DNA from 3 places in the Arthrobacter sp. PvP023 genome. Region 1 is predicted to be linked to each of the others. Evidence: predicted binding sites of a transcription regulator. Region 1 holds the regulator's gene; each other region holds the start of a gene.
The links. Region 1 encodes LexA, which represses DNA repair genes until DNA is damaged. Its sites were predicted from a motif close to TCGAACANNTGTTCGA; they were not measured.

Region 2: the regulator LexA is predicted to act here: its motif matches at 1,385-1,400, upstream of JOE31_RS11235 (DUF6504 family protein).
Region 3: the regulator LexA is predicted to act here: its motif matches at 2,107-2,122, upstream of JOE31_RS05020 (shikimate dehydrogenase).

The regions. Positions count from the first base shown of each region.
Region 1 is NZ_JAFIBI010000001.1:3,380,838-3,384,110, reverse strand. It holds gene JOE31_RS15525 (ATP-dependent DNA helicase) at 1-1,449, shown strand, start outside; gene lexA (transcriptional repressor LexA) at 1,528-2,277, opposite strand; gene JOE31_RS15515 (LysM peptidoglycan-binding domain-containing protein) at 2,761-3,102, shown strand; gene JOE31_RS15510 (histidinol-phosphate transaminase) at 3,203-3,273, shown strand, end outside.
Region 2 is NZ_JAFIBI010000001.1:2,426,183-2,429,455, reverse strand. It holds gene JOE31_RS11240 (DNA polymerase III subunit alpha) at 1-976, opposite strand, end outside; gene JOE31_RS11235 (DUF6504 family protein) at 973-1,305, opposite strand; gene JOE31_RS11230 (GNAT family N-acetyltransferase) at 1,528-2,316, opposite strand; gene JOE31_RS11225 (hypothetical protein) at 2,491-2,877, shown strand; gene JOE31_RS11220 (chorismate mutase) at 2,896-3,222, opposite strand; gene JOE31_RS11215 (VOC family protein) at 3,237-3,273, shown strand, end outside.
Region 3 is NZ_JAFIBI010000001.1:1,075,812-1,079,084, forward strand. It holds gene JOE31_RS05005 (hypothetical protein) at 1-184, shown strand, start outside; gene JOE31_RS05010 (SRPBCC family protein) at 181-627, opposite strand; gene JOE31_RS05015 (MFS transporter) at 723-2,051, opposite strand; gene JOE31_RS05020 (shikimate dehydrogenase) at 2,206-3,081, shown strand; gene JOE31_RS05025 (IclR family transcriptional regulator C-terminal domain-containing protein) at 3,184-3,273, shown strand, end outside.

The DNA of each region.
Region 1 (3,273 bases):
ATGGAATGCCTGGGCGCGCAGAAATGTCCCATGGCTGCCGAGTGCTTCAGCGAACTGGCCCGCCAGGACGCCGCCGAGGCCGACGTCGTGGTCACCAACCATGCCATGCTGGCCGTCAGCGCCTTCGAAGGCCTGGCGGTGCTGCCGGAGTACGACGTCGTGGTGGTCGACGAGGCGCACGAGCTGCAGGACCGGGTAACGGGAGCGGTCTCCGGCCAGCTGTCCGTGGCCATGGTCCACGCCGCCGCTTCCGGCGCCCGGAAGAATACCGGAATCACGGTGGATGCGCTCAATAACGCTGCCGCGAACCTGGAACTGGCCATCGCCGGAGTCCCCAGCGGCCTCCTGCCCAACGGCCTCAACGACGAACAGCTCGACTGCGTGGACCAGCTGCGGGAAGCCTGCCGCGCGGCCCTTTCGGATTCGAAAGGGGACAGTGCGAATACGGCCGACGGCGGTCGCCAGCTTGCGCGCTCACGCCTGATGGTCATCCTCGAGCTCTGTGAACGACTGATCGCCGCCCGGGAAAACCGCGAAGTGGTCTGGTTCTCGCGGAACAGCACCTTTGACCCGCAGCAAGGCTATTCGCAGCCGGACGACGCAGCGCCGGCCTTGATCAACATAGCCCCGTTGAGCGTGGCCGGGAAGCTGCGTGACGGGCTCTTTGCCGGCCACACAGTGGTCCTCACCTCAGCCACCCTCGCGATCGGATCGGCCTTCGAGCCGGCGGCGGGAGGGCTTGGGCTGGTGGGCCCGGGTGCACCCAGCTGGACCGGCGTGGACGTCGGGTCCCCGTTCGACTACCCCAAGCAAGGGATTCTCTACGTCGCTAGCCATCTGCCGAAGCCCGGCCGTGGAACATCCCCCGAAGCGCTGGATGAGCTGGAGAAGCTGATCCGGGCGTCAGGCGGCGGCGCACTGTGCCTCTTTTCGTCGCGGCGGGCGGCGGAGGAGGCGGCTGAGGCGATGCGCCCGCGCCTGGATGTCAGCATCCTGTGCCAGGGCGAATCAACCATGACCGCCCTGGTGCGGCAGTTTGCGGACGAGCCGGACACCTGCCTCTTCGGCACAATGTCTCTCTGGCAGGGCGTCGACGTTCCCGGGGGGTCGTGCCGGCTGGTTGTGATCGACCGGATTCCGTTCCCGCGTCCCGATGATCCACTGATGACGGCGCGTTCCCGGGCGGTGGCACAGGCGGGCGGCAACGGCTTTATGTCGGTTTCGGCCACCCACGCGGCAATCCGGCTCGCCCAGGGCGCCGGCCGGCTGATCCGTTCCACCGGCGACAAGGGTGTTGTTGCGGTCCTTGATTCCCGGTTGTCTACGGAGCGCTACGGGGGCTTCCTGCGGGCCGCCCTGCCGCCGTTCTGGCCCACCACCGATCCTGCGATCGCGGTTGCCGCCCTGTCGAGGCTGGCGAAGGCTCCGTCGGCGGCGGCCGCAGGCTGACAACTCGTGCCGTTGCCGGCGCCACCTGACCGTTTCGGGGGCCCGAAGTCGGGCCCCCGAAAGCGGGCTGCGCAGCGGCTACAGCGAGCGAAGAACGGACACGACCTTGCCCATGATGTTGGCGTGGTCGCCGAGGATGGGCTCGTACTGCGTGTTCTGCGGCAGGAGCCAGGTATGGCCGTCCCGTTGGCGGAAGGTTTTGACCGTCGCCTCGTCATCCAGCAGGGCTGCCACGATGTCACCGTTGACCGCGTCACTCTGCCGGCGGACCACAACCCAGTCGCCGTCGCAGATGGCGGCGTCGATCATGGAGTCGCCGGTCACCTTCAACATAAAGAGCTCGCCGTGGCCGACCAGCTGCCTCGGCAGCGGCATCACGTCCTCGACCACCTGGTCAGCCAGGATAGGGCCGCCTGCTGCGATCCGGCCGACCAGGGGGACCATGGCCGTATCCGTTGCGGTGGCCAGTTCGGAGACGGCCAATCCGCCGATGGTGCGCAGCCGCGCGGGCTTATCCACGCCTGAGATTTTGGCAGCACCTTCATCCAGGGTCAGCGGCATGAGTACTTCCATGGCCCGCGGACGCTTCGGATCGCGGCGGAGATAGCCCAGCTTTTCGAGCTGCGAGAGCTGGTGGGTGACGCTGGAAAGGCTGGCCAGGCCCACGGTGTCGCCGATTTCACGCATTGACGGCGGGTAGCCGTTGTCATTGACGGACCGCTGGATGGTTTCCAGAATCTTCTTCTGCCGTACCGTGAGGCCCTTCGGCTTCGCTGGTGACTGCTGGCTCCGCTGCGTAGCCCTGCCGCCGGTGGCTTGTGCTGCCATGTTCGCCAACGCCTTTCCGTTCCACCCGGCCTCCGTGGCTGCAGCTGCCGGGAACTTCCGGCCTGAAATGTCAGACCCTGCTGATCAACTGCAGAAGTGGTTGATCTGTAGCTCAAACGTAGGCCAGCCCCACAGCTTTTTCAAACATTTGTTCTAGTGAGTCTCGACAATGTTCGTTAATAAGTGCTAGAACAGAACAAGCAACGTTCGAATATGTGTTCTAGTCCAAAACCCCGTTCGGTCCTATGTTCGAAGACCGGGTGGGCGGATGGCAGCTTCAGGAACATGCCGGGCAGCACAGTCAGGTCCAGGAGGGCTCAGTTCATGTCAGCAACAAGCGCTATTCATGGTTCGCGTTTCAAGGGTTCGGCCGGCCAGGGCCGCGGCCCTCACACATCGGAGTTTCCGGCTTCCGCCGGGCAGGAAGCCGGGGCTTCGGGAATTCGGGGCTTCAACTGGGAGGAGCGTCCCGCGGAGAAGGCCGTGAAGGCGGCCAAGGCAAGGTCCACGCAGCCGCCGCTCCGCCTGACGCGCAGGGGGCGCATCGTCCTGGTGGGCCTGCCGCTGATTCTGTTGGCGGTGCTGGTGATCTCGCTGGCCGGTTTCCTGAACTCTCCGGCGAAGGCGGCGGATTCCGCGTCCGAGCTGTCTGTGACCCCCACAGTGTCGGTGACGGTGCAGCCGGGGCAGTCCTTGTGGGAGATCGCCGGATCTGTCGCGCCGGAACGCGATACCCGGGATGTTGTTGCCGATATCGTTCAGCTCAACAACCTCGACGGCGGCAGGGTCATGCCGGGCCAGCAGATCTTTGTCCCCTCAAACTAAGACCCGACACCCTGCGCAGGCAGCGGGCGGAAGCAAGCCCAGGCAGGGCCGGAAGCGTCACAGTTTCGGTGCCCCGGCCACCCTCACTTAAACTATTGAAGTGACTGACCAGCTAGAGCGCCTGAACCGACTTCCCCTCCGGACCAACCTGCGTGGCCTTACCCCGTACGG
Region 2 (3,273 bases), 950 kb from region 1:
GGGGGTCGCCTTCGATGCCAATGACGGAAGCTTCAGGAACAACTGGCTGCTTCCATCCCATATCCGTCACGGGATCCATCCGGCAGCGGTCCGCGAGCGCCTCGGTTTGGCCGAACAGCCTCGTAAGGTCAGTGGCGCCGTATCCCGCGGCATGGATGATTTCCTGCCCGAGTTCGACCATTTGGGCGGATGTTTTCAGCCACCCCCGTCCGTTGGGCTGGAGCAACGGCTCCGCTGTCAGTTCGGGCAGCGATTTCAGGGTGCGGGCTGAATCCAGCACATCCGCCGTGGCGGCGCCGTCCTCCGCGCAGTACCGCACCGCGTTGGTTAGTACTGCCGGAACGCCGTGCTCGGCGGCCAGCTTGAGCATGCGCACCGCGTGGGCGGTGCTCAGCGGCTCCCCGGGGGCACTGAGATGCGACACCACTTCGGCTGCCACGGTTCCCTTCGGCATGCCGTCCAGCCATTGTTTGAAGAGCGTGCGGGGGCGAAGGTACCGGCGTCCGCCCATTGCCCTGCCGACGTCTGAATCCGGCCCCACCAGCACCGTCAGCACCGGTTCGAGGGTTTCCGGGTGCAGTACCCGGGAAGCGATTTCGGCGCGGGTCACCGCGACGGGCACCGCTCCCCCGGCTTTGCCGGAGGTACGGGCATGGGCATCCGAAATCAGCCGGCAGAGGGCGCGGTAGCCGGCACCGTTGTTGTGTCCGTGGGCAAGTACGACGACGCGGCCCGCGAGCTGGGTGCGGAGGTCGCCGTCGTCGTCAAAGACCGCAAGGTCAACCCCGACGACAGGATCCAGGCCCGACGCCATACAGGCTTTGAGGTGTTTGACGGTGCCATACAGTCCGTCCCTGTCAGTGCAGGCAAGCGCCGTTGCCCCGTCGGCGGCAGCCGCCTGGGCGAGCTCATCCGGCCAGGAGACACCATAGTGGGCGCTGAAGGCGGTGGAAACGTGAAGATGGGTGAAACTCATGCTGATTGCGGCCTCAGGGCATCGTGGATCTTCAGCAGTCTCCACCGTCCGCTTCCGACGTTCCGAGTCAGGTCCAGGGTGAGGGTTTCAGGGGGTTCCGGTGCTGCTTTGGCATCGGCAAGCCGGACCTGGACGCGCCAGATCTCGTGATCCACCAGTCCCGGGCCGGTTCCCAGCGGCGCCCGGGTTTCCTCGACCCACCACTGCCGGCGTTCAAACCAGTGCACGGGCTCTTGGCAGACCGTGTAGTGCCGCCCTGCCCAGGTGAGCGCGGACGGCTGGCCGGCGGGCGTGCAGAGGACGTCGACACCCTCGCTGAACAAGCCCATCGGCGCCTCCCGGAACTGCACTCCCCTTCCCGTAACGGGCGATCGCACCGCCGGGAGGTAGAAATCTGAAATGATTAGTTCGAATATATCTTCGAATAAATCAAGTCTACGCCGGAGCCCGGACAAAACCTACACATGTTCCCGGTCCGGCCTCCGACGAACGGGTTGCCCGGGTTTACCCCCACGTATTCAGCGGCGGTAGGGCAGCTGGCACCCCCGGCTTCAGCGCTGCCAACGATAGGGGGTTGTTGTTGAGACCCGGAGAAACCCATAGCGCTCAAGGATCGGTCGGGAGCATTCGGTCGAATCACTGTGGATCAGTTTCTTGCCCTGCCTCAAGGCGGACTGAGCCCGGGCCGCGGTGACGGCCCGGTAGATCCCTCGGCCACGCCACTGTTCGCGGGTCGCCCCGCCCCAGATTCCCGCGAATTCGGTACCCGGAACCGGCTCCAGGCGGCCCGCGCTCACAATCGACCCTCCGTGTTCGGCAACCCAGAGTTCCATCCCGTCGTCTTCCGCCAGGCGGCGCAGGAGCGCCTCTGCGTTGCTGTCCGACACTGGACCGCCGAAAACTTCGTCCTGCATTGCGCTCATGGCGCGGATATCCGGCTCTTGATCCACTCTCCGCAGGGTCACCCCGGACGGCAGTTGCACATCGACATTCAATGCAAGGGCGTGGCCGATCATGATCGACTCCGTCTCATCAGCCTCAAATCCGTTCCCCAGCAACGCGTCATGGAGGCCGGGCGCAGCATCATGACCACGCGTTTTCCACTCCACCCGCACGATACTTGGATCTTTGCGGAAGTGAGTGAGCGCTTCGGCCACCCACTGCGCAATCGCTTGGGCGCCGGCTCCCTCGAGGTTTCCGTAGGTCACAAAACCCCGGCCGCCCACGAAGGTCACAAGGCGCAAGGGCCCCAGCCGTTCGACGGCGATCGCACCTGGAGTCTCCGCATCCGTCCTGAGCTGCCGGTCGTACGCCGCGAGTAAATGCTTCGCAGAAGTCATAGTTCCCCACGGTACCGCCGCCGGCCTTGCGCCGGAGGAGCCGGAGGACCGGATCGATGCCGGCAGTCCGGCTCTACTCGAATATATCTTCTAATAAATAACGGCCCGGTCGAAGCCCGGACAAAACCCCGATCAGGGGTGGACGGACGGGAGCGCAGGGAGCAGGATGGAGCCATGAGCTCCCATGACGCACTCCTGAAGCACGTAGCCATCGCCGCCAAGGACTCCACCTTGGTGGCGACTTTTGATATAGACGGAAACATCCCCGGGGCGGGCGCCTACGTAGTGGGGCTTGTCGCGGCCACGCCGGATCATTCCCATCAACGAAGAATGGGCATTGAGTTCATGAACGGCGAGGCTGTGTCCTTCTACTGCTTCAGCCACGACGGCACAGAGGAGAATTTCGACCTCAGCGGCGTGACGCACTCAGGCAACACCATTACCGGCAACTTTCCCATGAGTACCGTCCTGGGCCTGGAAAAGGGTCACCTGATGACTGCCTTCAGCGACGCCGACGGCAGGGACTATCAGGCCAACGTGCCCGTGGAAGAATCCCTCTGAGCACCTAGTTGCCGGCAGCTAGTTGCTGGCGTTGTGCACTTTCATCTCAAGCTCGGTGAAAGCCGTGATCATCGCCCGGTAGGTCTTCTCCACGATGTCCGGGTCGATGTCCTTCTTCTCGGCGGCGGCGCGGACATGTTCGATGACCTTCTCCACCCGTCCGGGAGCCCGGACCTCCGCGTCATCGCCCTTCAACGTGCCTGAAATCCGGATCAGGCGTTCACGGCGGGCAATCAGGGTAACAATCTGCTCATCCACTTCATCGACGGCCACGCGGACAGCTGCGAGCTGCTCCCTGTCGGCCTGGGCGTCTTTGTCGTGTCCGTGATTTGTGGGCATGTGCATGACAGTATCTAAGAATGCAGCCTCGAGTCGACTTCATTTCATTGGGCGTCC
Region 3 (3,273 bases), 2.3 Mb from region 1:
GGCCGTGCCGGCTACCGGGCCGGCCGGCCACAGCCACGGGGTTTCCGGGATGCCGGCCGCGGAAACCGCGGCTTCCGCGGCCGGAGGCATGATCGGCATCATCGCCATGGAAATCACGACGGCGCTACTCGCCGCGACGCTGGTGGCCAGGCTGCGGCGTACGCCCTGGGTGGTCGGTCCTTAGCGCTCCGCAATGAGCTTGAGGTTTTCCAGCGTCTGCTGCCGGGCGCGTTCCTGAAGGTGCTCGATCATGACATGGTCCACGAATTTGCCGATCGCACTGCCCGGCACGTTGTATTCGATCTCCATCGAGACGAGCGTCCCGGTTCCTGCTGGTTCGTAATCCCAGTTCTGCCAGCCCTTGAGCGGACCGTCGAATTCAATCCGTACGTGTTTCCCGCCGGCGGGCGTCGGCTGGTTCTCCACAACGTGCGTGGTCACCGGAAACGGGACGCCGGCCATCAGGTAACTGTGCTCCACCACGGTGCCGGCCCCGCCGTCGCCCGTTACTTTCTTGGCCTCTCCGAGATTCACCCACCAGGAGGCCCAATGCCGCGGATCCGTGGCGATCTCCGTGACCCGCTCCACGGGTGCGTCGATTGTTGTGTTCAGCTTGATGTGGCCCATTGGAACTCCTCTGGTGGCAAGTGGCAGCCGCTGCGTTGTCCCCCGGCTTCCAGCCAACCACCTGGCGGCGCAGGGCCGCAGAGGACAAGGTCCCGTCAGTGGACTGAGTTGCCCAGTTCGCGCAGCGGGGTCTTGCTGGTCTCGCGGGCCCAGAAGGCGCCGGCGACGGCCAGGAGCGAGGACGCGGCCACGATCCAGGCGGCGGGGCCCCAGTTGGCCTTGTCCGCGCCGACGAGTGCGGTGCCGAGCAGCGGGGTGAAGCCGGCGCACAGGATGCCGACCTGCAGGCCGATGGCCATGCCCGAATAGCGGACCTTCACGTTGAACAGCTCCGAGAACCAGGCGGGGTAGATGGCGTTGGACATGGCGTAGGTTCCGGCCGTGATCAGGGTGCTGGTCAGGAAGATCATGGGCACGTTGCCGGTGGAGATCACGGAGAAGTAGATGAAGATCATGGCGCCTGAACCGAGGACGCCGGTGATGAAGATCGGGCGGCGGCCGTACTTGTCGGAGAGCCAGGCCATCAGCGGCTGGGTTGCGATGGCAATGATGTTGCCGGTGATGCTGACCCAGAGCATGGTGGAGGCCGGGACGCCGACGGACACCGCGTAGGCCAGGCCGAAGGACTGCATGAAAGTGTTGGTGACGGTCTCGAAGGACATCAGGGCCACCTGGAAGAACTGGGCCGGGTGGGTCTTGAACATCTTCGCGAAGGGGAGCTTCACCAGTTCGCCGTGATCATGCTTCTCCTCGAACACCTCGGGTTCCTCGAGCGAGCGGCGGACCAGGTACGCGACGATCAGCACGATCAGCGAGAGCCAGAACGGGATGCGCCAGCCCCAGGCGAGGCGGTCGGCTTCACTCATGGCAGCCACGGGCAGGAATGCCAGCGAGGCCAGGACGATGCCGGCGGAGATGCCGCTCATTGCAAAGCTGGCGAAGAAGCCGCGGCGGCCTTCCGGGGCTTCCTCGGTGGACAGCGCCGAGGCACCGGCCGTTTCGGCTCCTGCGGAGAGGCCCTGCATGAGGCGCAGGAGCACCAGCAGGGCAGGGGCCCAGTAGCCGGCGGTGTTGAAGTCGGGCAGCACGCCAATGAGGAACGTGGCCGAACCCATCAGCACCAGCGTCAGCACCAGGGTGTTCTTGCGGCCGATCTTGTCACCCAGGTGGCCGAAGACCACCGCGCCGAAGGGGCGTGCCACGTACGCCACGCCGAAGGTGGCGAAGGAAGCGATCAGGGCAACGGTGGGGTCCCCGGCCGGAAAGAAAATCTTGGAAAAGACCAGCGACGCAGCGGTGGCGTAAATGAAGAAGTCGTAGTACTCAAGGGCACCGCCGAGGAACGCGGCGAGGGCTGCTTTCTTGGCCCGCCTGAGCTGGCGCTGATCGGCTCCGATGCTGGCGCCTGTAGCTGTATTTGTCATGGTGCTTGCCCTTCCGCGCTGAAAGACGGTTGTTGTTTGCGAGATTGTGCGCATTCCGAACAGCTGTGCGGTATGCGACTATTGAAAGAGTAACGCAGAGTGAGGTGCCTCACAACACCCCCCCGACCGAATCTCCCAATCGAAAGGTGCCACCATGGAAACCCGCACACCGGCCTACCGGCTGTTCCTCATCGGCTCGGAAGCCTCGGCCGCCATGTCGCCCGGGCTCTGGGGCCCGGTCCTGGAACAGCTGGGAAGCAGCTGGATCTACGAGGCATGGGATGTCCCGGCCGGCCAGGACATGTCCGGCGTCCGAGACGCGATGCTGGAGGCCGACGTAGTCGCCGCAAACGTGACAATGCCCCACAAGCAGTGGGCCGCGGGGACAGCTGACACTGTTACCGAACAGGTCCGGATCAGCGGAGCTTCCAACCTGCTGGTCCGGCACGGCCGGAGCCTGAGTGCGCACAACACGGACATCACTGCCGTCGCCGAACTGCTGGGCGGCCGGCACCAGCGGCACGCCGTGATGCTCGGGGCAGGCGGAGCCGCACGCGCAGCACTGGTCGCCCTGGCGGGACTGGCGGACCGGGTCACCGTGACGGACAAGGACCCGCGTGCCTCCCGCCAGCTGCTGAACCTCGCCACCAGCCTGGGCATGGAGGCCGGTGCGGTGACGTGGGCCGAGGCGCGCGCTCACGCGCCGGACGCCTCGCTGATCGTCAACGCGACGCCCCTCGGCAAGAGCAGTGCCGACGAACCGGCATGGGGGACCGCGAAGCTCTCACCGGACACTTTTGTTTATGACTTCGTCTATGCCGGCCACACGACGGCCACCATCGCAGCGGCGAAAGCGCAGGGCCTGCCCTGCGCCGACGGCTGGGACCACCTGCGGGCGCAGGCAGCGGCCATGATCCCCATCCTCGGACTGAAGCCGGAGGCCGGCGCCGTTTTGGGCCGCACACTCACCGACATCCGGGGGGGGGGGGGGGGGGGGGGGGGGACTGACAGCGGGCTGAAACCGCACTAACCCCGCGGATCCGCTGTGCTTTATCCGGATATGATCGGAATAAGCCTGCGGCCAAGCGTCCGCAGAGGCCGACATTGAGCTTCAGGGAGGGTGAACGATTCCATGGCGGAGCAACCCGAATACTTCGTGAAGTCTGTGGAAAAAGCGTTTGACGTGCTGCGCTCCTTCGCCCCGGACGAGCCCCGCCTGACC